Regions from separate parts of the Priestia sp. TRN 1309 genome, predicted to be linked through region 3. Evidence: riboswitches for the same ligand, from Rfam matches in the RefSeq annotation. Region 3 holds a riboswitch; each other region holds the start of a gene.
What was found. A riboswitch is a leader RNA that binds a small molecule or an ion and turns the genes downstream of it on or off. The one in region 3 is predicted to bind S-adenosylmethionine.

Region 1: it holds a riboswitch for S-adenosylmethionine, as region 3 does, so the genes downstream of both, ACRPLQ_RS02780 (hypothetical protein) here and mtnK (S-methyl-5-thioribose kinase) in region 3, are expected to answer to the same signal.
Region 2: it holds a riboswitch for S-adenosylmethionine, as region 3 does, so the genes downstream of both, ACRPLQ_RS21070 (methionine ABC transporter ATP-binding protein) here and mtnK (S-methyl-5-thioribose kinase) in region 3, are expected to answer to the same signal.
Region 4: it holds a riboswitch for S-adenosylmethionine, as region 3 does, so the genes downstream of both, metK (methionine adenosyltransferase) here and mtnK (S-methyl-5-thioribose kinase) in region 3, are expected to answer to the same signal.

What each region holds. Positions count from the first base shown of each region.
Region 1 is NZ_JBOZGM010000001.1:539,936-547,688, forward strand. It holds gene ACRPLQ_RS02755 (DUF6044 family protein) at 1-157, shown strand, start outside; gene ACRPLQ_RS02760 (glycosyltransferase family 2 protein) at 170-1,159, shown strand; gene ACRPLQ_RS02765 (hypothetical protein) at 1,267-1,707, shown strand; gene ACRPLQ_RS02770 (GNAT family N-acetyltransferase) at 1,789-2,235, shown strand; gene ACRPLQ_RS02775 (hypothetical protein) at 2,248-2,544, opposite strand; SAM riboswitch class I at 2,666-2,767, shown strand; gene ACRPLQ_RS02780 (hypothetical protein) at 2,831-3,175, shown strand; gene ACRPLQ_RS02785 (DUF1540 domain-containing protein) at 3,276-3,434, shown strand; gene alaP (alanine permease AlaP) at 3,750-5,153, shown strand; gene ACRPLQ_RS02795 (GNAT family N-acetyltransferase) at 5,394-6,233, shown strand; gene ACRPLQ_RS02800 (GNAT family N-acetyltransferase) at 6,263-6,661, opposite strand; gene ACRPLQ_RS02805 (PLP-dependent aminotransferase family protein) at 6,774-7,753, shown strand, end outside.
Region 2 is NZ_JBOZGM010000005.1:307,560-315,312, forward strand. It holds gene ACRPLQ_RS21040 (acyl-CoA dehydrogenase family protein) at 1-203, shown strand, start outside; gene ACRPLQ_RS21045 (arsenate reductase family protein) at 320-676, shown strand; gene gcvH (glycine cleavage system protein GcvH) at 812-1,195, shown strand; gene ACRPLQ_RS21055 (YusG family protein) at 1,275-1,520, shown strand; gene ACRPLQ_RS21060 (toprim domain-containing protein) at 1,702-2,052, shown strand; gene ACRPLQ_RS21065 (thioredoxin family protein) at 2,067-2,366, shown strand; SAM riboswitch class I at 2,547-2,654, shown strand; gene ACRPLQ_RS21070 (methionine ABC transporter ATP-binding protein) at 2,786-3,811, shown strand; gene ACRPLQ_RS21075 (methionine ABC transporter permease) at 3,804-4,472, shown strand; gene ACRPLQ_RS21080 (MetQ/NlpA family ABC transporter substrate-binding protein) at 4,490-5,326, shown strand; gene ACRPLQ_RS21085 (carboxymuconolactone decarboxylase family protein) at 5,448-5,813, shown strand; gene sufC (Fe-S cluster assembly ATPase SufC) at 6,052-6,837, shown strand; gene sufD (Fe-S cluster assembly protein SufD) at 6,855-7,753, shown strand, end outside.
Region 3 is NZ_JBOZGM010000003.1:156,895-164,647, forward strand. It holds gene ACRPLQ_RS13095 (pyridoxal phosphate-dependent aminotransferase) at 1-31, opposite strand, end outside; gene ACRPLQ_RS13100 (carbon-nitrogen family hydrolase) at 144-926, shown strand; SAM riboswitch class I at 1,018-1,169, shown strand; gene mtnK (S-methyl-5-thioribose kinase) at 1,305-2,477, shown strand; gene mtnA (S-methyl-5-thioribose-1-phosphate isomerase) at 2,513-3,571, shown strand; gene ACRPLQ_RS13115 (hypothetical protein) at 3,696-3,935, shown strand; gene ACRPLQ_RS13120 (hypothetical protein) at 4,010-4,174, shown strand; gene ACRPLQ_RS13125 (methylated-DNA--[protein]-cysteine S-methyltransferase) at 4,175-4,678, opposite strand; gene ACRPLQ_RS13130 (PAS domain S-box protein) at 4,698-6,878, opposite strand; gene ACRPLQ_RS13135 (LutC/YkgG family protein) at 7,140-7,753, opposite strand, start outside.
Region 4 is NZ_JBOZGM010000009.1:36,921-44,673, forward strand. It holds gene pckA (phosphoenolpyruvate carboxykinase (ATP)) at 1-1,416, opposite strand, end outside; SAM riboswitch class I at 1,790-1,907, shown strand; gene metK (methionine adenosyltransferase) at 2,040-3,242, shown strand; gene ACRPLQ_RS24565 (glycosyltransferase family 4 protein) at 3,276-4,421, opposite strand; gene ACRPLQ_RS24570 (phosphatase PAP2 family protein) at 4,440-4,964, opposite strand; gene ACRPLQ_RS24575 (gamma carbonic anhydrase) at 5,156-5,683, opposite strand; gene ACRPLQ_RS24580 (alpha/beta fold hydrolase) at 5,791-6,567, shown strand; gene ACRPLQ_RS24585 (tetraprenyl-beta-curcumene synthase family protein) at 6,599-7,657, shown strand; gene ACRPLQ_RS24590 (class I SAM-dependent methyltransferase) at 7,670-7,753, opposite strand, start outside.

The DNA.
Region 1 (7,753 bases), on a different contig from region 3:
TTTGCAGCTTAATATCAGCCAATTTAAAAAAATGGGCGGTCGCTATATTTTTTCAGCTGTGCCAATTGAAAATGCTGAAAGCGACGGTTTGCACTTTTTAAAAGCATTTAACGATAAACAGTCCGCTTGGAAAGTGTATGTATATGAAGCAAAGTAAGGGGGCAATAACATGAACAGACCTATTTTAACGATCGTGGTTCCATGCTACAACGAAGAAGAAGTATTCACAGAGACGTCTTTTCAATTAACTACTGTAGTAAAAGAACTGATTAATGAACGACTTGTATCAAGTGAAAGCACTATTTTATTTGTAGACGATGGAAGTAAAGACAGCACGTGGTCGCTTATTGAAAAAGAAAGCTGCAGCAATTTGTTTGTAAAAGGGTTAAAGTTAGCGCGAAATGTAGGACATCAAAATGCTTTGCTTGCAGGACTAGAAGCAGCTCATAAGCAATCTGACTGCGTCATTTCCATTGACGCGGATTTGCAAGATGATATCAGCGTCATTCGTACTTTTGTAGAGAAATATTGGCTTGGGTATGAAGTTGTATATGGCGTTCGAGACAGCAGAGAAACCGATACATTTTTCAAACGAACCACGGCAGTAGGGTTTTATCGTTTTATGAACAAGCTAGGAATTCAGCTCGTTCAAAATCACGCTGATTTTCGCCTTATGAGCAAACGTGCTCTTGGTGAACTCATGAAATATAAAGAAGGAAACGTCTTTTTGCGGGGCCTTGTACCATTAGTAGGATTTCGCTCCACGGAAGTCACATATGACCGCAAAGAACGGACGGCGGGTGAGTCAAAATATCCGCTAAAGAAAATGCTCGCTTTTGCATTTGACGGGATTACGTCTTTTAGCGTAGCACCTATACGCTTACTGACGCTGCTTGGAGGAGCTTCGTTTCTCTTTAGTATTTTGTTTGGCATTTATGCGCTGATTCAAAAATATTTAGATCATACGCAAATTGGCTGGACGTCTCTTATTTTATCAATTTGGCTTGTAGGCGGCCTGCAGCTAATGGGAATAGGTCTTGTCGGAGAATACATTGGCAAGATTTTCAACGAAGTGAAACAGCGTCCTAAATATGCGATTGAAAGAGATTTATATACAAAACACTCGTTAGACACACAAAAAGATTTGCTGATGCATTAATTAAGAAGCTTCTCCTGAATGGAGAGGCTTTTTTGTTAAAGTGTTTATCATAATTTTTAAGGTAATAGGAGATGCTACTACTAAAATTTCTAAGGAGATCAAAATCTATGAAAAGACTACTTTATACAGTCAGCACTTTTTGTTTTGTTTGGCTTGCTTTTGCAACCATTCATGTCAGCGCTCTTTCGATTGAGAAACTTCCAATGAAGAAATCATCTGAACAATGGTCGGTCGAACTGACAAAAGCGAGCATGACGGGAGATAATCAGCTAAAGTGGAAAAATAACGTCTATCATACATATGGATTAACCGTTGAAAACATTGGAAAAGACGTAGAGCGTGTGCAGGTCCAAGCTTTTCGGCACGAAGGAAAAAATAAGGCGAAATACAGCTTGTTTTCTCCTATTGAAAGGTCTAACTTAAGCAAAAGCGGTCAGCGTTTTCGCTATGCCAATTTTGCTGTTCCTGGAAAAGCGGCAGGCTTAGACATCATGATTAACTGGACGGATGAACAAGGCAACCATCAAGAACATTTTGAATTTAAATAAAAGTCTTCGCTTAGGCGAAGACTTTTTTTTGCAGGAATTTATCTCTGTATGTGGAAAACGAACACGAAAGGAGAGATTGTGATGATTGCAAAAGCTACTGAAGAAGAAATACAGGAAATTCGGACGAAATCTGCTGATGCGCTGTTTGAAGGAACAACGCATCAGTTTCAACCGTCAACTGAACGCGTAAATGAACTAATTGATAATGCCCTTGAAAAAGGGTGTTATTATTTAGTATCTAGACAAGAAAATAAACTTGCAGGCTGGGTTTTTGTCGGTCCATCTGCCGACTTCTTTTCAAAAGCAGAAATTGGCTTTATCTACGAGTTATATGTTTTACCAGAATACCGCGGGCAAGGTCTAGCCAAGCCGTTAATGCAAAAAGCAATTGATGAATTGTCTATCAAAGGATACCCTGAAATCAGACTCAGCGTTCATGCTGGGAATTTTGCACAGCATGTGTACCGTGAACTTGGATTTGTAGATAAACAAATATCAATGAGCCTACAGGTGGCAAAACGTCCGTAATGTTGGTGAATGTCAGCGAGTCCATAAAACATAAGATGTTATACATGCGATGAGGTTCGGTAATGAAAGTAAAAGTAAATAAGTAGCCCAAACAGCGCCTTTATCTAGTACTTCAACAGCTCCTCTACCTGTATGATCTGAGGAGGGGGGATCTTCAAGTGCGTTCATAATCAAAGCCGCTGCTGCTAAAATAATCCCTCCAATGCTTCCGGTTGTTTTGACAATTGCAATATGGAAAGTAGATGAAAAAGCAATGCTGAGAAGCAGCAGCAAGCTTCCCAAAAAAGCAGATAACATATATCGTTTCATGTGCTCACCATCCTTTATGAAAGCATACCATATTTTACTTCTTTTTTCTTTTTATTGAAAAGCTATTGACATAACATATAAAACATATTAGAATAGTCAGAAATAATTTAAAAACGAAATATTCTTATCTAGAGAGGTGGAGGGACTGGCCCTTTGAAGCCTCAGCAACCACAATTATTGAATGGTGCTAATTCCAGCATAGCCTAGCTCTGACAGATAAGAAGAGGAATCTTTTTCTATGATGAAATCCTCTTCTTAGGAAGAAACATTTCGTATAGAAAAGGTGATGACATTGAAAAATACACAACAGGCGCTAAGCGTTGATGATTATTTAGATCTATACTTGTTAGCAAAAGAACTAAAAGACGAAACGTGGCAGCAGGAAATTTTAGCCGCGCTAAAAACGAAGCAAAATCGTTCATTTGAAGACAAACAATCCGCACTCGTTCAAGAAATATGGGAAGATTTTAAACAGTTAAATGAAGATATTTCTTTTACGTATCGCTTAATTCAAGAAGAGCCAACTAATGAACAGTTTCAAGTTAAATTAAGGAACTTGAGAGAACGGCGGATCACGCTGAGTCGTGAATTATATTTAGCTAAAAAACAGTATGTTGAACACACGCAGTAAAAGGATCCGCTTGATAAACAAGCGGTTTTTTTGCATGTAAATGTTAGAAGCGTTCTATTTCGGGTAGTAAATAGATAAGACAAAAAAAGGAGGGATAACAGTGGCCCAAGGTGTATTATGTGAAGTGAATGAGTGCATGTATTGGAAATCGGGAAATAAATGCAGTGCAGAGTCCATTTACGTTGTGAGTCCTGAAAGTAGTCACCATGTTTCTGAAACGGAAGAACCTGGCTGTAAAACTTTTGAACCCGCGAGATAAATGCTAGTTTTATAAAAAAGCATAAAATGAACGATGCGCTGACGGAGTTGAGTCGGCGTTTTTCTATTTTTTAAAAAATACTATTACTTAGGTGCGATAATAAATACATAGTAAAAAAGCAGTGTCTACGTCTAATTGTGCGTTTAAACAAAATGATACGATAATTTTTTTGTTTTTCGACAAAAGAAAAACGAGAGAAAGGTGATAGAATAAAAATATACAGCCTAGCTGACTTTTAGCATAAATTTATATGAAAGCGCTAACAAAAAGCTGTATTCATCTCGTTTTGACAGATTGGAAAAAGGGGAGACGTTTATGCAGGGGAAAACTCAGGGGAAAGAATTGAAACGCGGGTTAGAAGAAAGACATGTGACGCTGATGTCCTTAGGAGCAGCCATAGGGGTAGGGCTGTTTCTTGGATCTGCATCTGCTATTAAATTAGCAGGGCCGGGAATATTATTGGCGTACGGATTTAGCGGAATGATTATGTTTTTTATTATGAGAGCACTTGGAGAAATGGCGATTCAAAAACCTGTTGCAGGTTCATTCAGCAAGTACGCGCGCGACTATTTAGGGCCCCTTGCTGGTTATCTAACAGGTTGGAACTACTGGTTTTTATGGGTTGTAACATGTATGGCTGAAATTACAGCCGTTGGTATTTATATGGGATATTGGTATCCGGATGTACCAAACTGGATTTGGGCGTTATCGGCGCTTGTCATCATGACAACAGTTAACTTCTTAGCTGTTAAGGCATATGGTGAACTGGAATTTTGGTTTGCACTTATTAAAATTTTAGCGATTGTGTTAATGATTGCCGTTGGATTATTAATGATTGTGTTTGGAATCGGGAACGGCGGCGTTGCGACGGGTATTAAAAACTTATGGGACAACGGCGGGCTGTTCCCGAACGGATTCAAAGGTATTTTACTGTCGCTGCAAATGGTTATGTTTGCATATTTAGGAATTGAAATGATCGGCGTTACCGCGGGAGAAGTGAAAAATCCAGAAAAATCTCTAGCAAGAGCGATTGATTCGGTCTTTTGGCGTATTCTTATTTTCTACGTTGGTGCATTATTTGTCATTATGTCGATTTATCCTTGGCAAGAAATTGGTTCACAGGGAAGCCCGTTTGTATTAACATTTGAAAAAATCGGGATTCCAGCAGCGGCAGGCATTATTAACTTTGTGGTGCTAACAGCAGCTCTTTCTTCTTGTAACAGCGGTATTTTTAGTACAGGCCGTATGCTGTTTAACTTAGCAGAGCACGGAGAAGCTCCAAAAGGATACGGTCAGCTGACAAAAGGCGGCGTACCTGGAAAAGCTGTTTTAGCATCAGCGGGTGCGTTATTAGTCGGAGTAGCGTTAAACTACATTGTGCCTGCCAAAGTATTTACGTGGGTAACAAGCATTGCAACATTCGGTGCGATTTGGACTTGGGGAATTATTTTGCTTTCTCAAATTAAGTATCGCAAAACGCTAAAAAAAGGTGAAGAGGCAAAGTTAAAATACAAAATGCCTTTATTTCCGTTAACGTCTTATGTGTCACTTGCGTTCCTAGCGCTGGTGGTTGTTCTTATGGCGTACAATCCAGATACAAGAATTGCAGTTATTATCGGACCACTATGGTTTATCGGTCTTATTATCGCGTACTACGCAAAAGGATTTCATAAACGAAGTCAAGGTTCAGCTGGGACTGAGCAAAAGCTAGTGAAATGAACGAAAAGACCTCTTTCTTGGAAAGAGGTCTTTTTTCATTAGTTTATGTGCGAATGATTAGTTTTTTTGAAGGGATTATTGATACATATGAATAATGTAGAAAATATTCTATTTATTCTGTACTATTTAGTTAGAGAATTCATTAATGATTAAATGGTAATTGGAAGTGGATAAGTATGGTAGTTTTACGTTTTTTAACGCCACACAGTGCATCGAAAAGTTGGGAGGAAATAGGCAGAAATGATAGAAAGATTTAGTGAAAAAGACATAAAGGGTTTGCTAGTGCTATCTAAGTTGGAAAAATGGGATTATAGCGAAGCGGATTTACATACGATTTTTTCAACTGGAGACGTATTTGGACATAGAAATGAGAAAGGTGACATTGTATCAAGCGTAGCAGTAGTTTTATATGAAAATCAGTCAGCTTTTATAGGAATGGTAATTGTGAGAAAAGATTATCGAAAACAAGGGTTAGCCGGGCAGCTCATGAAGCACTGTTTGCAAATTCTTTCTCCTGAGGTGAATGCCTACTTAATTGCGACAAAAGAAGGTGAGCACTTATATAAAAAAGCAGGGTTCAAAACCGTGGACTATGTAAGTAAATATATAAGCAGTGAATACATACCAAGAGCATTTAAAGCTTCAGGGTTTTATACACGATCCTTAACGAGAAGGGACTTCAAAGAGGTTTTAAAGCTTGATGAAGCAGCATTTGGAGATAATAGAAAGCTATTTTTAAAAAGTAGAATTCAGCAAGCTGAAAAAGCAGTTGTCTTACAAAACGAACAAAATAAAATAATGGGTTATGGTTTAGCGGTTCGTACCCCGAGCAATATCGTGATTGGTCCCGTAGTTGCTCCACACGCTGAAGCAGCAATGCTAGTCATTGATGAACTAGCGAAGAGTTACAAAGAAAAGCTGAGAATTGACCTGTCTTCTCATGAGGAAACGTTAAAGAAACTTGTGGAAAATCACGGATTTCAGCTTCAAAATGAGCCTCCTGTTATGGCGTATGGCGTCAATTCCCTATCTGCTAGACAGGGCAACCTTTTTGCTATAGCAGCTCAGGCGTTTGGATAAAAAGAAAGGAGAAGCTCCTTTCTTCGCGTCTACCGAATTCTCCCAATTTTAAACCCATTATCAATCTGATGAAAGCCGACTTTTGGATAGTAGTTCATTGCAGAAGGAGCGGAAAGTAAAATGAGCGCGGCTTCTTCACCGATTTCTGATTGAACGTGCTTGATGAGCTGTGTGCCGATTCCTTGATTTTGATAGTCTTTTACGACAGCTAAATCCGATAAATAGCAGCAGTAGCTAAAATCTGTTAACGCTCTGGCTATGCCAATGAGTTCGCTGTCTTTCCAAGCGGTAATGGTAAGGGAAGCATGATCAAGCATTCTTTGAATCCGATCAAGATCTTGTGCCGGACGTTTAATACCTGAATGTACAAACACTTCAGCAGCTTGTTCGGCACGGATTGAGACGTTGGTTTTGTAAGTAATGGTCATTGTGTCATCTCCTTGATTTATAAGATATAGTCCAGTATATGAAGAATCTGAACTGAGAATAAGTGTCAGAAACAGTAAATTTAATAGTGTCAGTTAGAAAGGAAAGAACATCATGTTAGAGTTAATGCCTTTGCTCGATAAAAGAAAAGCAGATCCCTTATACATGCAGCTTTATACTTACATAAAAAAACAAATTCAAAAAGGCACCATTCCGCCTCATGAAAAACTGCCTTCTAAACGAAAGTTAGCTCTTCATTTAAGCATTAGCCAAAATACGGTTGAAGCGGCTTATGTACAGTTAGAAGCTGAAGGCTATATCGAGATACTAGCCAGGAAAGGAGCATTTGTAAAAGAGATAAAAAATGAAGTCGTGCTTCAAAAACAGCCTCCCGCCTATGTCTCTTTACCGCAAGAAGAAGGGAAATCAACTGTCATTGACTTTAGCCATGGAAAGGTAGACGTAGAAAAATTTCCGTATAACACGTGGAAAAAGCTAACGGTTCAAACAATTTATCATGATGAAAGCCAGCTTTTTTATAGCGGACATCCACAGGGCGAACTGCTTCTTCGTCAAGAAATTGCAGCGTATCTTTATCATTCAAGAGGAGTGCGCTGCACAGCGGAGCAAATTGTGATAGGTGCAGGTACACAGTACCTCATGTGGCTGCTTTCTGTCATTCTAGGAAAAGAAAAGATAATTGGGTTCGAAAACCCAGGCTTTCACCGAACGAGGCACGTTTTTCAAGAACAAGGCATGTCGGTCGTCCCTATTTCTCTTGATAGTTCTGGCTTGAAAGTGAAGGAACTGAAAGAAAGCGGAGCGGATGCGGTGTACATTACGCCGTCTCATCAATTTCCTGTTGGGATGGTCATGCCGATAGCAAGAAGACTTGAACTATTAGAGTGGGCGGCAGAAACGAATGGCTATATCATAGAGGATGACTATGACGGAGAATTTCGCTATAAAGGAAAACCGATTCCGGCCCTTCAAGGATTAGATCAAGACGATCGCGTTATTTATACGGGTACGTTTTCAAAATCGTTGATGCCTTCTCTTCGAATAAGTTATGCCGTGCTGCCACACCGGCTTCT
Region 2 (7,753 bases), on a different contig from region 3:
ATACGCAAGTATTTTGCCAAGAAGCATTTAATCGAATTGAAGCAGATGCAAAAGAAACGTTAATTGGCGTTGAACAAGGTGATACGCTTAGAGTCATGCTTTCGTCTCTTCGCAAGTTAACGCGCTATACACCAATCAATGTGATTAGCGTAAAGCGCGAGATTGCAAAAACACTTCTAGAAGTAGAGAAGTTCACAGTTTAAGGGAAAAAGGAGCTCGCTTCGCGAGCTTCTTTTTGTTTAAGAAGCCTCTATCTAGGTAAATGATAAAGGATGTGTTAAAATACGAAAAAAGCTTAAAATAAAGGGTGGTTGACGAAATGTCATTATTTTTTTATTCATATCCAAAGTGTGGTACGTGCCGAAAAGCAAAGAAGTGGCTGGATGATAACGGAGTAGCGTATGAAGAAATTCATATTGTAGAAAACCCGCCAACAAAAGAGCAACTGCAGTCTTATTATCAGAACAGCGGCTTAGAATTAAAAAAATTCTTTAATACAAGCGGTAAAAAGTATCGCGAATTAGGGCTTAAAGATAAAGTAAGCAGTGCGAGTGAAGAAGAACTGCTGTCTATTCTTGCGTCAGATGGCATGTTAATTAAGCGTCCGCTGCTAACAGATGGACAAAAAGTAACGCTTGGCTTCAAAGAAGAGCAGTTTGAGGACGTGTGGAAGTAAGTTTTCAAATAGAAAATTTTTACCTTTTACGTTACACTGTTAATAGGAAGTTATTTTAGGTTGTAGAAAGTGTTCTCCACATTGAAGGCGCTTTTTATATAAACAAATTACGATACATATTTTGGAGGGATTAAGATGAGTACACCAAAAGATTTGCGTTATTCTGAAGAGCATGAATGGGTAAAAACAGAAGGAGACGTTGTCCGCGTAGGTATTACACATTTCGCTCAAGCTGAGCTTGGAGACATCGTATTCGTTGAACTGCCAGAAGTAGGAGCAACAGTAGAAGCTGACGAGCCGTTTGGTAGCGTTGAATCAGTAAAAACAGTTTCTGAGCTTTACGCACCAATTAGCGGTGAAGTTGTAGCAGTAAACGACAACTTAGGCGATAGTCCTGAACTTGTTAATGAATCTCCATACGAAGAAGCATGGATGATTACAATCAAACCATCTGATGCTTCTCAAGTAGACAAGCTGATGACAGCAGAGCAATACGAAGAAATGACAAACGAAGGATAATATTCCTCCATAAATTGTCTTTATGAAAAGTTTTTGACTGGACACTCTATTAGTAAACAAGCTAAAGGAGTGTCTTTTTATGTTTGAAAAACAAAAAATGGACGTTACAGATCGCGTTACAGCTAAATTTCATGACGGCGGTATGAAATTATACGTTGATAAGCAGCCAATTGGTGAAGTTAGCTACGGAACAAGCGGCAATGAATACCGCTTTGAAGAAGGATATTCGCAAGAAAATAATAAGTTCTATCAATACGCGGACGTACAAAAACAAGGTGAAACGCAAAAATATACAGACTGCGATGAAGAAGCAGGATGGTGCTAAACAGTGGCAACTGCCGCTGTTTTTCTTGTTTTATAGAGATAATATGGCCTAAACTGCCTTTTAAAAGAGTTCTTTCTTGCAAATTTCTTTTAAAAAACAGGTGAACTGTGATACATTAACGAATATTGTATAGCATAAAGAAATGATGTTACTATACAACTGACGATTATGGGTGATGAAAATGGGGCTAATTGAAATTGAAAAAGTAATTATTGTCGAAGGAAAGTCAGATAAAAAGCGTATTCAAGATATCATTCGAGAACCAATTGAAATTATTTGTACAAACGGTACGATTAGTTTATCAAAGCTGGATGAAATTATTGACTGTACTTTTAACAAAGAGGTATACATACTCGTTGACTCTGATGATTCAGGGAATAAGCTGAGAAAACAATTTAAACGAGAGCTTCCGGAAGCAGAGCATCTATATATTGATAAAATGTACCGAGAAGTTGCTGCCGCCCCTAGACATCACATAGCAACAGTATTGCTGAGTGCCAATATCGATGTTAATGCAGAATTTTTAACATAAAAGGAATGAGCAACATGCAAGAATGGAGCGAAAAACAGCTGGATGATCAGTTAAAAGAAGGAGAAAGAGCCTTTATCTTTTTCCATACGCCTTTTTGCGGGACATGTCAGCTGGCAAAAAAAATGTTAACCGTGGCAGAAGCGATGCTGCCGGATGTAACCATCGGAATGAGCAATTTAAATTATATGCCTTCAAAAGCAGAATTATTTTCTATTGAAAGCGTACCTTGTTTGATTGAAGTGGAAAATGGTGAAATGGTAAAAAAACTCTACGCGTTTCATTCCATCGAGCACGTACTCGAGGAGCTTCGATAATCAAACGTTTGTTTAAAATGAAGAAGTTGAAAGAGAGCGAACCGTTGGGGCTGTTGAAATCTTGGGATATTATCCCAAGAACAAAATCTGTTGACAGCCTATCTGACACATGCTAAAATCACACTCATGAATGTTCATAAATGAATGAATATTTCCTAAAAACAAAATAATTGTTGCGAACTCTTATCAAGAGAGGTGGAGGGACTGAGCCCTGTGAAACCCGGCAACCGTCAGACTAACTGAAATGGTGCCAATTCCTGCAAAGCTATGCGCTTTGAAAGATGAGAGAAAGGATTAAATATCGAGCCTTTCTGTCATGCGCAGAGAGGCTTTTTTAATGGGGAAAATTGTTTTACGGCTTTTTCATCCTATAGGGCAACCTAACATAATTAAGTTTTTATTAAAGAAGGTGAAGAAATATGATTACATTAACAGACGTTACAAAAATTTATCAGGCCAAAAGCGGTCAAGTAACAGCTGTTGATAATGTGAATCTAACCGTTAACCAAGGAGAAATTTACGGAATTATTGGTTATAGCGGAGCGGGGAAAAGTTCTTTGATTCGCTTGCTAAACGGATTAGAAACACCAACAACAGGAACGGTCGAAGTAGCAGGTAATGATATTGGAAAAATTAAAGGCGGAAAACTCAGAAAAGCTAGACAAGAAATTAGTATGGTATTTCAGCACTTTAATATCTTGTGGTCGCGTACGGTACGAGAAAATATTGCCTTTCCGTTAGAAATAGCAGGGATTTCAAAAGAAAAAAGAATGAAACGAGTAGACGAACTTATCAAGCTAGTCGGGCTTGAAGGGCGTGAAGATGCTTATCCATCACAGCTTAGTGGCGGACAAAAGCAGCGTGTTGGGATTGCTCGAGCGCTAGCGAACAATCCAAAAGTATTGCTTTGTGATGAAGCAACATCAGCGCTTGATCCTCAAACGACAGATTCTATTTTAGATCTGTTAGTAGATATTAATGAGAAGCTAGGGTTAACCATTGTATTGATTACTCATGAAATGCACGTCATTCGTAAAATTTGTCATCGAGTAGCCGTTATGGAAAATGGGGCAGTAGTAGAAGAAGGACAAGTGCTAGAAGTATTCAGAAAACCTAAGCAGCCGATTACAAAACGATTCGTTCAACAGATTTCTGAACCAGAGGAAACGTTTGAAACGATTGAACAAGTAAAAGAGCTGTATCCAAGCGGGCAAATTATTCAGCTGACGTTTGTTGGCGGAAAAGCAGAGCAACCGCTCATTACAACGATTTTAAAACAGTTTGATGTAACGATTAATATTTTGCAAGGAAAGATTTCTCATACACAAACAGGTTCATACGGGACGTTGTTCGTTCATTTAGACGGAGAATTAACAGAAGTTGAAAAAGTCATTGCATACATTCATGAGCAGCAGGTAGAAGTGGAGGTAATGACAAATGCTTGAGAAACTATTTCCAAACGTTATTTTAGATGATTTTATTCAAGCGACAAATGAAACACTATATATGACGGCTATTTCAGTTGTAGCCACATTTGTTCTAGGTATTTTATTGGGCTTGCTTTTATTTTTAACGTCCAAAGGACAGCTTTGGCAAAACAAACCTTTATATGCCATTGTGTCGGCGGTTGTAAATATCTTTCGTTCCATTCCATTCATTATTTTAATTGTTTTACTGATTCCATTTACCAAAGCATTGGTAGGAAGTATTTTAGGCGCTAATGCAGCGTTACCGGCTTTAATTGTTGGAGCAGCACCATTTTATGCGCGTCTTGTAGAAATTGGTCTGCGTGAAATTGATAAAGGTGTTATTGAAGCTGCTAAATCAATGGGAGCCACAACAAGCACTATTATCTTTAAAGTGCTGTTACCTGAATCGCTGCCAGCTTTGATTTCCGGTTTGACAGTAACAACCATTGCGTTAGTCGGCTATACGGCAATGGCGGGTGTGATTGGAGCTGGAGGTCTTGGAAACCTTGCATATTTAGAAGGATTCCAGCGCAGTCATAATGACGTAACGCTAGCCGCTACGATCTTAATTTTGATTATTGTATTTATTATCCAACTTATTGGAGATGCGATTACTGCAAAAATTGATAAAAGATAAAGGGAGGATTATTTATTATGAAAAAATGGCTTTCAGCTTTAGCATTAACATCTGCGCTAGTAGTAGGATTAGCGGCGTGTGGATCTAACAATGGATCAAAAGATGAAAAGAAAATTGTCGTGGGTGCATCTAATACGCCTCATGCTGAAATTTTAGAACAAGCAAAACCTATTTTGGAAAAACAAGGAATTGATTTAGAGATTAAAAAATTCCAAGATTACATCTTACCGAACACAGCTCTTGCAAACAATGAAATTGATGCAAACTACTTCCAGCACGTTCCTTATATGAATTCAGTGCTAAAAGATCATAAAGGTGAAAAAGGGTATGATTTCGTAAGTGCCGGTGCCATTCACATTGAACCAATTGGTATCTACTCTAAAAAATACAAAAGCTTAAAAGATCTTCCGAAAAACGGCACAGTTATTATGCGTGATGCAGTAGCAGAGCAAGGACGTATTTTATCGATTTTTGAAAAAGCTGGCGTGATCAAATTAAAACCAGGCGTAAAGAAAACAGACGCACAAATTAAAGATATTGTAGAAAACCCTAAGAATTTAAAATTTAAAGCCGATGTTGAAGGCGGATTGTTACCTCAAATGTACAAAAACAATGAAGGTGACGCTGTTGTTATCAATGCTAACTATGCTATCGATGCTGGTTTAGATCCAGTAAAAGATCCAATCGCAGTGGAAAGCAAAGAAAATAACCCATATGCAAACATCATTACGGTTCACAAAGGTGACGAAAATAAAGATACAGTGAAAGCTTTAGTAAAAGTTCTTCACTCTAAAGAAATTCAAGACTACATTAAAGAAAAATACAAAGGCGGAGTATTGCCGGTAAATAAATAATAGAAGAAAAGCGCTTGCCAACTCTGGGCAAGTGCTTTTTTGTATGCATCAAAACGAATAACTCTTATTTTTCTCACGCATACTAACCGTGAAAACTTTACTGATGATGGGAGCTGACGTTATGCAGCAAGAAGCACGTCATTCAACTGAGCAAGCACTTCATGATTATAAAATGGGTGTTGGGAAATTTAGCGAAAAATTGCCGGAAGTAACAAAAACGTTTAATGCGTTTACTGAAGCATGTTTTGGAGAAGGTTCTCTTTCTAAAAAAGAAAAGCAGTTAATCGCGCTAGGAATCAGCGTAGTAGCTCAAGACGAGTACTGTATGATTTATCATACAAAAGGCTGCATTGATCAAGGTGCAACTGAGCAAGAAATTTTAGAAGCATGCGGAGTATCAGCGGCATTTGGCGGAGGCGCAGCGATGAGTCAGTCCGTTACGCTTGTCCAAGAGTGTGTTTCAGAACTGACTAGCCACACGCACTAAGTAAATAAAGCGGGTAAAAAGCTTGTCTTAGAAGGCTCTATCGAGTCTTTTAAGGCAACTTTTTTATGAGTGGATTTAGTCTTAAAAAACGTACATAATGGTTTAAAACCTTTTGGGTCAAAAGGTTGCTATAAGTTTTCATTTGTTATAAGATTGTAATGAGAATAAAATGAGAATAATTAAAAAGATATAGGTATATCGTTTTTTACTATATACGTCTATAACTGGAGGTTTTAATATGGCAGGGTCAACTTTAACAATTAAAGATCTTCATGTTGCAATTGAAGGTAAAGAAATTTTAAAAGGTGTTAATTTAGAAGTTAAGGGCGGCGAAATCCATGCAATCATGGGACCAAACGGTACTGGTAAATCAACATTATCTTCAGCAATCATGGGACATCCTAAATACGAGGTTACACAAGGAAGCATCACGCTAGACGGCGAAGATGTACTTGAGATGGAAGTAGATGAGCGCGCTCGTGCAGGTCTATTCCTAGCGATGCAATATCCAAGTGAAATCAGCGGGGTAACAAACGCAGACTTCCTACGTTCAGCAATTAATGCTCGTCGTGAAGAAGGCGAAGAAATTTCACTAATGAAATTCATCCGTCAATTAGACAAAAACATGGATTTCTTAGAAATGGATCAAGACATGGCTCAGCGTTACCTAAACGAAGGTTTCTCTGGCGGTGAGAAGAAGCGTAACGAAATTCTTCAATTAATGATGCTTCAACCAGGAATTGCAATTTTAGATGAAATCGACTCTGGTTTAGATATCGATGCGTTAAAAGTTGTATCAAAAGGTATTAATGAACTGCGCGGCAGCGAGTTTGGTTGCTTAATGATCACTCACTACCAACGTTTATTAAACTACATTACACCAGATAAAGTTCACGTTATGATGCAAGGTCGCGTTGTAAAATCAGGTGGACCAGAATTAGCGCAGCGTCTAGAAGCAGAAGGTTATGACTGGATCAAACAAGAATTAGGTATTGAAGACGAAACTGTAGAGCAAGAAGCTTAAGAGTTAGGAGGATCTCTATGACTATTGATACGAAATTACCATTTGATCAAGAGTACATCAGCAGCTTTTCAAAAGAAGCTAATGAACCAAGTTGGCTGCTAGATCTTCGCTTACAAGCTCTTGCGAAAGCAGAAGATCTTGCACTTCCAAAGCCAGATAAAACAAACATTTCGAAATGGAACTTTACTGCTTTTGACAAGCACACTTCACAGGCAAGCACAATCTCATCCGTAGACGAGCTTCCAGAAGTGGTTAAAGCACTGATTGATACAGAAGCGGTTAAGAATCTATATGTTCAGCGTGACCAAACAGCTGCATACTCAACATTAACAGAAGAGCTAAAATCTCAAGGCGTTATCTTCACAGATATTCAAACAGCTGCTAAAGAGCATAGCGACCTTGTTGAGAAGTACTTCATGAAAGACGGAGTTAAAGTAGATGAGCACCGTTTAACTGCATTAAACGCAGCGTTATTAAACGGCGGTGTATTTGTATACGTTCCTAAAAATGTAGAAGTACAAGAGCCTCTTCAAGCTGTATTTGTCCGTGAAGATGAAGAAGCAGCTTTATTCAACCATGTTATTGTTGTAGCTGAAGACAACAGCTCAGTAACATATGTAGAAAACTACATTGCTACTGCTGAAGAGTCAAACGGTGTTGTCAATATCGTGACGGAAGTATTCGCTAACAGCAATGCAAAAGTAACGTTTGGAGCTGTTGACTACTTAGCTAAAGGTACAACTACTTATGTGAACCGCCGCGGCGTAGCGGGCAAAGATGGTCGCATTGAGTGGGCTTTAGGCTTAATGAGTGAAGGAAATACAGTTTCAGAAAATACAACGTATCTAATGGGCGACGGTTCATATGGAGATACAAAAACGGTAACAGTTGGACGTGGAGAGCAGTCTCAAAACTT
Region 3 (7,753 bases):
TTAATAGTTCCGATTGCTCAAATTGTTTCATCATCGCACACCTTCTCAAAAAATTCTTGAAATTCTAGTCACAAATAATATATTGTAATACTCAACTTGTAAAGTCATTTTTTTCAACTACTAAAAAAAGGACGGATGATAAAGTGAGTGTAAAAATCACGTGTTTGCAGCTTGATATTGCGTTTGGAAACCCAACTAAAAACCGAAAATATATTCAACAAAAAATGACGGAAGCTCTAAAAGAAAACCCTGACATCCTTGTGCTTCCTGAGCTATGGGATACAGCTTATGATTTGACGCGGCTAGACGAAATTGCCGATGATGAAGGACAGCAGGCCAAGCAATTAATCTCTCAATTTGCTAAAACGAACGAAGTAAATATTGTGGCAGGTTCGATCGCGAAAAAAACAGAGCAAGGCGTCACAAATACGATGTATATTTTCGACCGAAAAGGTCGTGAAGTGTCACAATACAGTAAGCTGCACTTATTTAAATTAATGGATGAGCACCTCTATCTAGAAGCAGGAACAGCAAAAAATCTTTTTACACTTGAACAGTCTTTATGCGCAGGAGTTATTTGTTACGATATTCGTTTTCCAGAATGGATTCGCGTGCATACTAGCAGCGGAGCAGAAGTCTTATTTGTTGTTGCTCAGTGGCCGGCTCCAAGACTTGCCCATTGGAAAGCACTGCTCATTAGCCGCGCAATCGAAAATCAATGCTATGTAATCGCGTGTAATCGTGTAGGCCAAGATCCTAATAACATATTTGCCGGACATTCCTTAGTCATCGATCCGTGGGGAGAAATAATCGCTGAAGCTGGCGATAGCGAAGAACTTTTAAGTGCCGACGTTAACCTGGAACTTGTAAAAGAAATTCGTAAACAAATTCCTGTCTTTACAGATCGCCGCACAGAATTTTATTAATTATGTATTGACAGCCGTTTTTTTGCATGATACGATTTTCACCAGATAACATAAAATTTTCAAACAAATCAAAATTGAATAAGTAATCGTACTCTTATCAAGAGTTGGCTGAGGGATTTGGCCCTGTGAAGCCCAGCAACCGACCGTCATTCCATCCTAAGATGGATCACACCCGTAAAACATGTTTTTACAAAGGCACGGTGCTAATTCCAACAGAAAGTAATTCTTTCTGGCAGATAAGAGGTTTGAACACTACAATCAAGCCTCTTTCCAACGAAAGAGGCTTTTATATTTTCTAAAATTATAAAAGCCTCCATACATTCTTAAACCTATTAACTTAGTAAACAAATCAGTTTAATAAACTATGGAGGGATTCTAATGTCAACAACAAAAACAGAGAAGTATCAGCCTTTAACAGAAATTTCAGCAATCAAACTTGTGAAAAAGCTAGGTCTCTTTGATGCCACAGAAGCACTGACTGCCCGTGAAATCGGTGATGGCAACTTAAATCTCGTCTTTCACATCATAAATGATCAAACGAATAAATCCATTATCGTCAAACAAGCACTTCCTTATGCAAAAGTTGTAGGCGAGAGCTGGCCTCTATCCTTGAACCGTGCCACGATTGAAAGCAATGCGCTCAAGCAATTCGGTGCATTTACCCCTGAACTCGTACCAGCTGTGTATTACCACGATGAAACGCTTGCTGTTACGGTCATGGAAGATCTGTCTCATTTAACGATTTCCCGCGCCGGACTTATTCAAGGAGAAAGTTATCCCCTGCTTTCACAGCATATCGGTTCTTTTCTAGGACATATTGCATTCAAAACGTCGGATTTTGCCTTAAAGCCTCAGGATAAAAAAGAAGAAGTCGTCAAGTACAGCAATCCGGACTTATGCAATATTACGGAAGATTTAGTTTTTACAGATCCTTTTTTTGATATCGATACAAATGAATTTGAAGAAGCGCTGCGTCCTGATGTAGAAGAATTGTGGAACGATGGAGATGTAAAGTTACAAGCAGCAAAATTAAAATATAAATTTTTAACAAATGCCCAAACGCTAATTCACGGTGATTTACATACAGGAAGCATATTTGCTAGCAGTCAAGAAACGAAAGTGATTGATCCAGAGTTTGCTTTTTACGGTCCGTTTGGATTCGATTTAGGCCAATTTGTTGCAAATTTATTTTTAAATGCTCTTTCTCGAAAAACAGATCGCGAACCGTTATTTGCACACATTACGAACACATGGAACGTATTTAAAGATACCTTTACTGCGCTTTGGCATTCTGAAAACACTGAACCTTTCGCTAAAGATGAGCGCTTGTTACATGAAATTTTAACGCAAACGTGGCAAGATGCTGTTGGATATGCAGGGTGTGAAATCATTCGACGTACGATTGGCTTAGCTCACGTGGCGGACTTAGACGAAATTTCTTCAGAGGAAAGAAAAATTAACGCTAAACGTACTGCGTTAAAAATTGGACGCTATTTACTTCTGCACCAACAAGACGTTTCACCAAATGAATTTGAACATTTACTTCGATAACGAATAATGTACACAATGAAAGGATCGGTATCAGCATGACAAATACACTATCACTTCCGCGCTCAGTGGAATGGAATGAATCATATATTACTTTATTAGATCAGCAGCAGCTTCCTGGCAAAGTTGAATATATTAAGCTGCAAACCATTAAAGACGTATGGGATGCTATCACTACCTTGAAAGTACGCGGAGCCCCTGCAATTGGCATTACGGCGGCTTTTGGTCTTGCTCTTTCTGCGCTTAGCTATGACACGGATTCAGTCAAGGAATTTAACAAAAAGCTAGCTCTAGATCAACAGTATTTAGCTAGTTCACGCCCGACTGCCGTCAATTTATTTTGGGCATTGGACCGCGTAGCGAAAAGCGCTGAATCCGCTTCGTCCGTTAATGAAGCTAAAACAAAAGTTGTTCATGAAGCGATTCAAATTCAAGTAGAAGATGAAGAAACGTGCTACCGAATTGGAGATCATGCCCTTTCTTTATTTAAAAAGAAAGATAAAATCATGACAATATGTAATGCTGGTTCAATTGCTACAGCTTATTATGGAACAGCATTAGCACCTTTTCACTTGTCTAAGCAGCGCGATATTCCGCTTGAAGTATTTGCTTGTGAAACAAGACCCGTTCTTCAAGGTTCTCGCTTAACAGCATGGGAACTTCAGCAGTCGGGAGTAGACGTTACGCTGATTACGGATAATATGGCTGCTCATACCATTAAAACAAAAGGAATTAATGGGATCATTGTAGGTGCTGACCGCATTGCATCAAATGGCGATACGGCTAACAAAATTGGAACGTATGGACTTGCTCTTTTAGCGAAAGCATTCGGTATTCCATTTTACGTAGCAGCGCCGCAGTCCACATTTGATTTATCTATTCAAGACGGAAGCAGCATCCCTATTGAAGAACGTTCGACTAAAGAAGTAACGCACATTGGAGATACGCAAATTGCTCCAGACGGAATCTCTGTGTACAATCCAGCTTTTGATGTGACGCCAAGCGAACTGATTACGGCCATTATTACAGAGCATGGAGTTATCCATTCCCCGTCTTTTGAATCCATTCAAAAAGTTTTGCTGCAATCTGCTCAATAACAAGAGGCTGGGACAAAAGTATTTTAGCCCCACTGCAAAACGAACCACTAATCAACATGTTGATTAGTGGTTCGTTTTTTTGTGATGGTAAATATCGTTTTATCTGTTTCGTTCCTTCTAGCAGTTGATTGGAGGGCAAGGTGAAGACTCCTGCGGGAAAAACGGAAGGGGTGAGACCCCGCAGGAGCGCAAGCGACGAGGAGGCTCAGCGGCCGCCCGCGGAAAGCGAAGTCTTGCACGGAAATCAACTGCGGTGTCACAAGCGGTTCAGTTCATCTATACGAGTTGTTCATCTTTAGATGACATTGATTTTGTTATGTCTCAACCTTTTTTATTAAACAGCGCTTTTTGGCTGCATTTGTAACACAATTGTAACAGTACTCTCTGCTTTTTCTACATATATTATAGGGGATTCTTTTTGAATAAGGAGGAGTAAAAATGAGTGCAGAGCAAAAAACGGATAAAAACAAAGCGTTAAATCGCAAGCAGCAATATCAGCTATTCGATTTATCCAAAGATGAAGAACTAAATTCCCTCCCTTCTCCTCAGCAAATTGACGGTGTTTTTGTGCAGGGAGAAGGCTGGAAATTAGACGGTGAATAGTTATTTTAACTCCAGAGCGCCTTTTGCTACATTTCTTTCAAGCATTAATAGTTTTTCTTTTATATGAGTTTGGGAACCTGCATAACCTGTTAAAGCTCCATTTTTACCAATAACACGGTGACAAGGTAAAATAATAGGCAGTGGATTTCGACGATTCGCTTGTCCCACAGCCCTTACGGCTTTAGAGCGATTAACAGACTCCGCTACATCACTATAAGACCACGTTTGTCCATAAGGTATACCTTTAAGCGTTAACCACACTTCTTTTTGAAAGTCTGTTCCTTTTATATCCAAAGGCACATCAAATGTTAGCGTGCGCCCTTCAGCATAATCCTGAAGCTGCCGCTTCGCTTCTTTCACAAGGTGATAATTCTCGTCATGGACAAGTTTTTTAAGCTGCTCGTTGTGATCATCGCTATCAAACCAAATATGTTGAACCCCTTTTTCCGAGGCTACAATATAAATTTTCAAATCAGAAAATAAGTTCATTTCTCCATAGTACATACTCGCTTATCCTTTCTGTTTAGGCTGGAAGAATAACACGGAAAGCCGTTCCTTCTCCTATTTTGCTTTCCACTTCAATTCGCCCTTTATGTTCTTCGATAATTTTATATGAGACCATCAAACCAAGCCCCGTTCCTTTTTCTTTTGTCGTATAAAATGGTTCCCCTAAGCGCTTGATGCGCTCTTCGGGCATTCCGTCTCCTTGATCTCGAATGGAGACCGTCACGTAGTGCGGCTCTGTAGAATAGACTTCAACAAAAATTCTTCCCCCGTTTGACGTAACTTCAATTGCGTTTTTAATTACATTTATTAGTACTTGTTTAATTTGGTTCGGCTCGCAGTATACCATTGGCAGCTGAGGGGACACACTTAGTTCAAACTGAATATTTTCTAAAAGCGCTTGAGCATTTAATAAATCAATCGTTTCTTTAACAACCGCAGCTAGATTTTTCTTTTCGAACTTTACGGCCTGTGGCTTAGCGAGTACTAGAAACTCTGTAATAATGGTTTCGATTCTTTTTAATTCGGATTTAATAATATCAAAATAAAGAGAGTGATCTTCTTGAATGCTGCTTTCTAGCAGCTGAACAAACCCTTTTAAAGCCGTCATCGGGTTGCGGATTTCATGCGCAATCCCAGCTGCTAACTGTCCGACTACTTGAAGCGTATCCGATTTCCGAATCTGCTCCTGCATTTGATTTCGTTCCGTTACGTCTCTTAAAAGCGTCATATATAGACCTGGCAAGATATCTTTTTTCGTAGAGAATTCGATGTTTTTAACTTTTTCGTTCCCCGTAACGTACGTAATCTCTCCTTCAGCTTCCCCTTTTTCCTCAATTGTTTCTTTATGCTCAATGACCGCATCTAAATTCGCTGAAGAAATAAAATCCTCCATGGAATGCGCACAAATCTCCTCTTTGCTGAGTTCGAGAATATCACAAAGAGAAGAATTCACATCAATAATATTTCGCTTGCCGTCCCATAAAACTAACCCATCGATCGAACCATTAAAAATCTGTCTGAATTTCTCTTCGTTATTCCGAAGCTCTTGTTCGATTTTTGTACGTTCACTAATGTTTCGAAAAATGGTTAAATGGTCTCCTTCTATAATGCCTTTTTTCCCTGTGAATTCCAACTGTTTGATTTCTCCATTTGGCATGTAAAAAGGAAGCTGATTGCGAATTTCTCCTTCTTTTTGAAATGTTTGCAGCATTTTTAATGCACTAAAGCTTTGCTTATCGATAAACGTATACAAATTACTTCCAATCAATTTGTTCAACGGCAGCTCGAAAGTACGGGACGAAGCAAGATTAGCGTTTAAGATTTCCCCATCGTCTTTCCAAATCAAAATGGCTTCAATCGCATTTTCAAAAATAGCCCTGAAATTTTTTTCGCTTCTCAACAGCTGCTGCTCCATCAGCCGTTTTTCCGTCACGTCTCTCATAATGGACATATAGTATTGACTGTATATATTAGCCGTTGTGGTAAATTCAAAAAAAGTAACGTCTCCATTTTCGAGCTTAATCGGCAGCTCGCCGCTTGTCTTTCCTTCTTGATGCAGAGTTCTCCATAATTTTTTCACTTTATAATGATAAGTAGGTTCTACAAGCTCCTCTAACGTTTTAGTTAAAAGCTGTGCTCTTGTATAATTTAATCGCTCGCAAAATGAAGGGTTCGCATCGATAAGCTGACCAGTTCGATCAAAAATAACAATTCCATCTACCGCTTCATTAAATACATCCATAAACATATGATGACTAATAAACCTTTCATTTTCCATCATCTTGTGCTGCGTAATATCTCGAAATGTACACACAATAATGCCCGACATGTGACTATGTTTGTGTGAAGTAAATTCAACATGTTTCATCATGCCGCTTTGAAGCGTCATCGCGCCTTCATATTTGAAATAGCTTTCTTCTAAAAGCGCTGGATAGTACGCTTCAATCATGTCATACGGAAAATACATCAGAAAATCTTTCATTTGATACGTTAATAGCTCATCCTTTGTTTTTTCAAACAGCCCGCAGGCTGATTCATTGGCATTTATAACTTGAAAATACTCATCAAATACGACAATGGCATCTAATACGTCATTAAAAATAGCTCGTAGCTGCTCTAATTCACCTTGCTGCTTTTGCGCAGCTTCAGATGTTAATTCTCTGTGTGGTGACATGCTCATTGCTCCTTTCTTTTGCACTTCCCATTTCCCCACCTTTTATCTATAGACTTAGTATTCTACAAGATTTGCTTTTTACCTTTTTAAAATTAGTCACGTTTATTCAAAATGCGACATTTCTTCACATTCTCCCGTTATTTAAAAAAGGAGCATGAATAAAAGAGGCTGGGACATAACAAAATGAAACCTATGCTCAACATAACAAAGAAAACGAACCGTGAATCAACATGTTTGATTCACGGTTCGTTTTTCACTTCGGCTAAAATACGTTTTCCCAAGCCTCTATCGATCATTCACTACAATATAAGTGGCTTGAATAGGTCCATGCACGCCAACGACTAGATTCATTTCAATATCAGCTGAATTGCTCGGTCCCGTAATAAAGTTAATGCAAGAAGCAATCGTTTCTCCTCGCTCTACTTTTTCATGAATCATTTCAGCAGCTTGTGTCATGCGAGGGACAATGGAGCTTTGAGGAATGATCGCAATATAAGTGGCCGGCAGCAAACTGACCGATCGTCCTTTTGCACCGCTGCTGAACAAAACAACTGTGCCGGATTCCGCTAGCGTCAAATCACTGAATGTGATGCCTACATTTGCTTGTTCAGCTAGTTTAATATTCTCATCGCCTTTTGCAGAATTCCATACATGAAGGCTACTGCTTGTTTCCCATTTCTCCATCAGCAGATTCAATCCATATTCGGAAAACCTAGGATCATCCCACGTGCTCACAAGACCATTTCCATAGTTCGCTACGGCTTCTTCAAGGACAGCTGGCAAGTGTTGTGATGATGTTTCTACATAGCGAGTATGAATACGTTCGCAATGGTTTTCAAGCTCTTTCTTTAATTGATCTGGCGAATAGCTGCGGTAGACCTCATGCTGAGGAGCATGCT
Region 4 (7,753 bases), on a different contig from region 3:
AATCGATAAACCAAAAATAGCATCTGTTACTGTTTCGGTATTAGCTAGTTCTCCTTCAAGAGCTGCTTGAACCATAGCTCGAGTGTAACTTAACTTCATTCGTTCACCCACGCCGTATTCACCGCCGGTCCATCCAGTGTTTACAAGGTAGACATTTACGTTATGTTCATCGATTTTCTTTCCTAGCATTTCTGCATAAGTTGTTGGAGCAAGAGGTAAGAAAGGCTCACCAAAGCATGTAGAGAAAGTAGCCTGTGGCGATGTTACGCCGCGCTCTGTTCCAGCTAACTTACTAGTGTATCCGCTCAGAAAATGGTACATCGCTTGTTCTTTTGTAAGCTTGCTGATTGGAGGTAAGACGCCGAAGGCATCAGCAGTTAAAAAGACAATAGCTGTAGGGTGCCCAGCAACGCTTGGCAATACCGTATTATCAATAGAGTCAATTGAATAAGCGGCACGAGTATTCTCTGTTAAACTATTATCATTGTAATCTGCTACTTTCGTATTTTGATTCAACACTACATTTTCCAGTACTGCGCCGAAGCGAATTGCATTAAAAATTTGCGGTTCTTTTTCTTCGGAAAGCTGAATGCACTTCGCGTAGCAGCCCCCTTCAATATTAAATACACCAGAGCTTGACCAACCGTGCTCGTCATCTCCGATTAAACGACGGTTTGCATCAGCAGAAAGCGTTGTTTTACCCGTTCCAGATAAACCAAAGAATAATGCAACGTCACCTTCTTCTCCTACGTTAGCAGAACAGTGCATGGATAGAATATTGTTTTGAGGAAGCAAGAAGTTCATCACTGAAAAAATAGATTTTTTCATTTCACCAGCGTATTCAGTTCCTCCAATTAGCACAATGCGTCGCTCTAATGAAAGAATAATGAAGGTTTCAGAATTCGTCCCGTCTGTTTCAGGATCAGCTTTGAACGTTGGAGCTGCTACAATTGTAAACGGCTTCACATCATCATTTGTTTTTTGTTCAGCTGAAGGGCGAATGAATAACTGCTGAGCGAATAGGTTGTGCCATGCAAATTCATTAACTACTTGAATTGGTAACTGATACTTTTTATCAGCTCCAGCATATCCATTAAAAACAAAAAGTTCATCCTGCTTCTTTAAGTGGGTTAAGACTTTTTTGTATAGCGCATCGAATCGCTGAGCAGAAATTGGCTGATTGACGGGTCCCCATTCAACCGTTTTTGAAGATACAGCATCGCTTACAATAAATTTATCCAAAGGAGAGCGACCTGTATATTTTCCGGTTTCGACTGACACAGCACCTGTAGAAGTCAGCGTTCCTTCGCGTCGAGCTAGAATTTTTTCAACAAGTTGTGGAACAGATAATTGGTGTTTTGTTGTTTTTAATTGAAGCAAACCATTTAATTCGATAGACATATCAACAGTACTCATGTGCACTACCTTCCTTTTTAGCTATTATTTATTCATTAATGTTTGAAATTTATAATTAGTATAACACATTTATTTAATTATTCTATACTATTTAACTAAAAATGTTTGTGTATTATAAAAAAATGTACGTTATACCTATTTTAGACACATGTATATGTGCTAGAAGCGAAAAAAGTGAAGCTATTTCAAGTGAAAGCCTTTTTTTGGTCTGTCTTGTTAACCAAACTTCGTGATCATTCTTAATAAGGTATACTATTTTTAAATTTGAGTATGTTACATTAAAACAGATTCAAACATAAAGAGATGATTTCCATTTGAATGTTGTTGACAGTGAAGCGCTTTTTCATGTATTATATGTCCTTGAACGGATACTCTCTTATCCCGAGCTGGTGGAGGGACAGGCCCTGTGAAACCCAGCAACCATCGTCATTTTTTTGTGTAGACGATAAGGTGCTAACCTGATGCAAGGGCACAACCTTGATCGATAAGAGTGAAAGGCTTATGTAGAATTTGATACCTTTCCTCGATACAAGGAAAGGTTTTTTTATATTTTTTAACGTGTAATGAAAATAAGGGAATGAGTACCGTATCACAATGTATCGTATTTATAAGGAGGAAAACTGATGTCAACACAACGTCGTCTGTTCACGTCAGAATCTGTTACAGAGGGACATCCCGATAAAATTTGTGACCAAATTTCTGACTCAATTCTTGATGCTATCCTAGCAAAGGATCCAAATGCTCGTGTTGCTTGTGAAACAAGCGTAACAACTGGTTTAGTTTTAGTAAGCGGTGAAATTACAACTTCTACTTACGTGGATATTCCTAAAACAGTTCGTGAAACAATTAAAGGAATTGGCTATACTCGTGCAAAATACGGATTTGATGCTGAAACTTGTGCAGTATTAACATCTATCGACGAGCAGTCAGCTGATATCGCTGCTGGTGTAGACCAAGCGTTAGAAGCACGTGAAGGTCAAATGTCCGATGAAGAAATCGAAGCAATCGGAGCTGGAGACCAAGGGTTAATGTTTGGTTATGCATGTAACGAAACAAAAGAATTAATGCCTCTTCCAATTTCATTAGCTCATAAACTTGCTCGCCGTCTAACAGAAGTACGTAAAGAAGAAATTCTTCCTTACCTTCGCCCGGATGGTAAAACACAAGTAACAGTTGAATATGATGAAAACAACAAACCTGTTCGCATCGATACAATTGTTATTTCAACTCAGCATCACCCAGAAGTAACGTTAGAGCAAATTCAACGTAACTTAAAAGAATATGTAATTAATCCAGTTGTTCCAAATGAGTTAATTGATGAAAATACAAAGTATTTCATTAACCCAACAGGACGTTTCGTAATCGGCGGCCCTCAAGGAGATGCTGGTTTAACTGGTCGTAAAATTATCGTTGATACTTACGGCGGATATGCTCGTCACGGCGGCGGTGCATTCTCTGGTAAGGACGCAACAAAAGTAGACCGTTCAGCAGCTTATGCAGCTCGTTATGTTGCGAAAAACATTGTAGCAGCTGATCTTGCTGATAAATGTGAAGTACAACTAGCATATGCAATTGGTGTTGCACAGCCAGTATCTATTTCAATTGATACATTCGGTACAGGAAAAGTTTCTGAAGAAGTACTAGTAGATGTAGTACGCAAAAACTTTGACCTACGTCCAGCAGGCATCATTAAAATGCTTGATTTACGTCGCCCAATTTATAAGCAAACAGCAGCTTACGGTCACTTTGGTCGTACAGATGTGGAGCTTCCTTGGGAGTTCACAGACAAAGCTGAAGCATTAAAAACTCAAGCTTTAGCTAAATAATAAAAAAAATCTCCGTGAAAACGGAGATTTTTTTTATGCCCATTGAATACCTTCAGCAGATTTTTCTACGACATCTTCATATTCTGAAAGCAAATGCTGAAAAATGGCGTCCCATGATTGAGTAAGAGCATAGTGTCTCGCTGCATGGCCAAAGTGAAGCCGCTGGTGCAAATCATCAAGTAAACCTGTAATAGCCGAACTGAATTCTTCTAAGGAGTGAGGTTTGCAAAGGTAGCCGTTTCGCCCGTGCTGAACCATCTGTTTAACTCCTCCTGCATTTGCTGCCACCACGGGAGTTCCAGAAGCAAGAGACTCCAGTACGACATTTCCGAACGTTTCTGTTTCTGAAGGGAAAACAAACAAATCAGATGAAGAATAGATATGAGCAAGTTGCTTACCTTCAAGAAAGCCTGTAAATGTCATATGCTCAGATGCTTGCTGTTGCATTTGTTCTTTTAAAGGACCATCTCCCACAATAAGCCAGTGAACTTGGTGGCGGATATGATCAGGTAAAGATCGGGCAATTTTTAGTAAAAAATCAGCGTTCTTTTCTTTAGCTAACCTTCCTACATACGTTAAGATGTAGGGTTTTTTTATATTATATTTAATACGAATATCAAAGCGGTCATAGTGGGGATGGAACAATTTGTGATTTACCCCTCGCGACCAAATAGCTACGTTGTGAAACCCTTGTTTTTCTAGCTGCTGTTTGGTCACTTCGGAGGGAGCGAATAATTTTTGTACAGGTTTATAAAACCATTTCATATATTTTTGCAGTGGTACACGCATTTTTTCAAGTTCATAGTGAGATAAATAATCATCAAAATTGGTATGATAAGAGCCGACAAGAGGAATACCTAATCTTTTTCCGTAATAGGAGCCGCAAAGCCCCATTGTAAAAGGAGTGGCCAAATGAATAAGAGAAGGGTTGAATTCCTGCAGCTGCTTTTTAATTTTTAGAACGTTTGGCAATGAAAAGCGGCTGTTTGGATAAAGGAAAAACGGCATGCTAGGCGAGCGGTGAACATACGGTGAAAACGACCGATTATGAGCAAATTCAGGAGCAAATACCTGGATGGGAATTTGCTTTGATTTGACATACTGAGTAAATTGATAAAGTGTTTTAGCAGCTCCGTTAACTTCCGGAGCAAATGTATCTGTAAATAAAGCAATTCTCATGAGTACTCCTCCTATCAATTAGACTAAAAATATGTTCAGTGAAACAGCACCTGAAAAGATGCCGAGTATCAGGCCTACCATGACATCCGTCGGATAGTGCAGACCGAGATAAATTCTTGAAATGCCTACCGTTACTGCAAGCGGCAAAAGAACGGCAGCGAAGGCTGGGTAAGTAATCATCAGAGGGGTAACTAACGAAAAAATAGCCGTTGTATGCCCCGATGGAAATGAATGATCTTTTAATGGATTTTCTAATACTTTTGTATGCTTTAGTTGAATATAAGGCCGTTGTCTCGGATATAGCTTCTTAGCAATGGCAACAGGAATATGGCTAACGGCTAGAGAAAAGGCACAGGCGTAAGCGACGGATGAAGGATGCAGAAATAGCAGCAAGCACGCTATCACAATGGTAAACGTGGCTCCGCCGGCATGAGTTAGTAAACGTAAAAATCTATTTAAGTGCTTTCGATCAAAATGTTGATTTACACTTTTGAATAATCGGCATTCGGCATCGTATACATACTGAATTAACTTGGCTTTCATAGAGTCGCTCCCTTTTTAATAAATACGTCTTTATTATTCAGTTTAATCTTTAATTGTGGAGGCAGTACTAAAACGATGTAAATTAATATGGAAATTTCTTTACAATTGTGGAGAGAATAGAACATGATTAGAGAGTTTGTGGAGATACTAAAAAAATTCCCTCAGTATGACTTTCTGAGGGAACGTTTCCTTTATAATGAAGAATCAGATTTCTTAATAGACTTATAATACTGCCCTTTTTCTACATATTCTGTACGAATGCGCTGCATATCTTTTAAATCCTCCTCAGTCAGAGTGCGGATTACTTTAGCAGGTCGACCGAGTGCGAGAGTATTAGGTGGTATTTTTTTACCGGGAGGCACTAAACTTCCTGCACCGATAAAAGCACCTTCACCAATTTCCGCACCGTCTAAAATAATAGAGCCCATGCCAATGAGCGCGCGTTTGCGGATGATGGAGCTGTGTAAAATAACTTGATGTCCTACTGTCACATCATCCTCAATAAGCAAAGGAGCATTTGGGCTTTGATGGAGTGTTGATTGATCTTGTATATTTACTCGTTTCCCGATAATAGTAGGCGAAACATCTCCTCTAATAACGGTGTTAAACCAAATGCTGCTTTCTTCACCAATGGTGACATCTCCAGTAATCGTGACATAGTCTGCGAGGAAGCAGCTGGGTGCAATATTAGGCATTTTTTCTTTATACGGATAAATCATCAAATCATCTCCCTTTATTAGTTGAAAAAAAGTAGTAAATCTTCTAATGTAAGTGTACAAAGGTTTTTAAAGCAGGTAAACAAAAAAAGGAAGAAGGAGTAACTCAAATGCATAAATGGGAAGCAGTAAATCCAAAAGGCGTTATTGTCATGGTCCATGGAGCAGCGGAGCATCACGGGCGCTATCGCTGGCTGATTGAGATGTGGCGTTCGGTTGGAATGCACGTAATCATGGGAGACCTTCCTGGCCAAGGCTTAACAACGAGAAGAAGAGGACATATCCTATCCTTTGATGAATATGTATATGAAGTGGAAGAATGGGTACGTGAAGCGCAAAAATATGATTTGCCTATTTTCCTGTTAGGACATAGTATGGGAGGACTGGCGGTTATTCGTACGCTGCAGACAAAAAATCTTCCTATATGGGGTGCGATCCTTTCCTCACCTTGTCTAGGATTAAAAGAGCAAGTACCAGCTTACTTAGATATGTTATCTAAAGGATTAAATAAAGTCATGCCGAACAAACTTTTTGATTTGGGTCTTACTGTTGAAAAAGCAACAAGAAACCAAGAAGTTCGAGATGAAGATGAAAACGACTCACTGTACGTTACAAAAGTTTCTGTAAGATGGTACCGAGAATTGATTCAAGCTGTTAACTTAGCTTTTAAAGATATCGATCGTTTGCCGGATGTTCCGCTTCTTGTGATGCAGGCAGGAGAAGATAAAATTATTGAAAAGCTGATTGTTAGACAGTGGTTTGATGAAATAGAGCTAAGTGAAAAAATCTACAAAGAATGGTCTCAGCTGTATCACGAAATCTTTAATGAGCCTGAAAGAGAATACGTTTTTACATACGCGAAAAGCTTTGTTGATCTTCACATTTAATGAGTGCTGTCAGAAATTGAGGTGAAAATAAATGAAGATTCCGTCTCGTCCTATTTCATTAATGAGAAAAATTTATCGAGAAGTGTTTCCCGTCGTTCATCATGAGCTTAACCATTGGCGGGAAAGGGCAAAAGAGATTCCTAATAAAGAATTACGCACTCAAGCATTGGCAAGTATCGATACAAAAACTTTTCATTGTGAAGGAGGCGGCATCCTATCGATTTTAGCGAAAGAAAACATGATTGAATGCGTAAAATTTATCGTTGCCTACCAAACAATCAGCGATTACTTAGATAACTTATGTGACCGCAGCAATTCGCTCGATCCTAAAGATTTTGCAGCCTTACATGAATCGATGCCAGATGCGTTGACTCCTCATGCACCTCTTGGGGATTACTATCGTTTTCGAACGGACAAAGACGATGGAGGATATTTAGCGGAACTTGTCCAGACTTGTCAGCAGTCCTTGCGAAAAGCCTGTAATTACCATATCGTCTCTTCACATTTATTAGAACTAGCTACTTATTATTGTGATTTGCAAATACATAAGCATGTTGAAATCAAGGAAAGAGTTCCACGATTAGAGAATTGGTTTGATGCTCACCGGCACAGTGTTCCTGAAATGGAGTGGTATGAATTTTCAGCGTGCTCTGGTTCAACGTTAGGCATTTTTTGTTTGGCTGCTTACAGTTTTCAAGAAGAGATGACCAAAGAAATGACGGAGAAAATAAAAGCGGGATATTTTCCTTATATTCAAGGTTTACATATTTTACTCGATTATTTAATTGACCAAGAAGAAGATAAAGCAGGAGGAGATTTGAACTTTTGTTTTTATTATCCTCACTATCAGCAAATGATGGACCGCTTTTTGCATTTTGTTGTAAAAGCGGACGAATATGCTAAAAAACTGCCGGATTATCACTTTCACTGCTTTATCTATAAGGGACTCCTGGGCGTTTATTTGTCCGATCAAAAAGTGAGGGCACAAAAACATGTTCATGTGAATGCACGTCGATTAATCAAAGCGGGGGGAGCACTCAGCTACTTTTTCTATATCAACGGACGCTTGTACCGAATGTTAAAAAGATAAGCCATATGCGGCTTATCTTTTTTCAATAGCAATGATGAACGGAGGATTGTTTTGCTGATTCATGAAGCGATATTGTAAAACATGGACGTCTTTTTG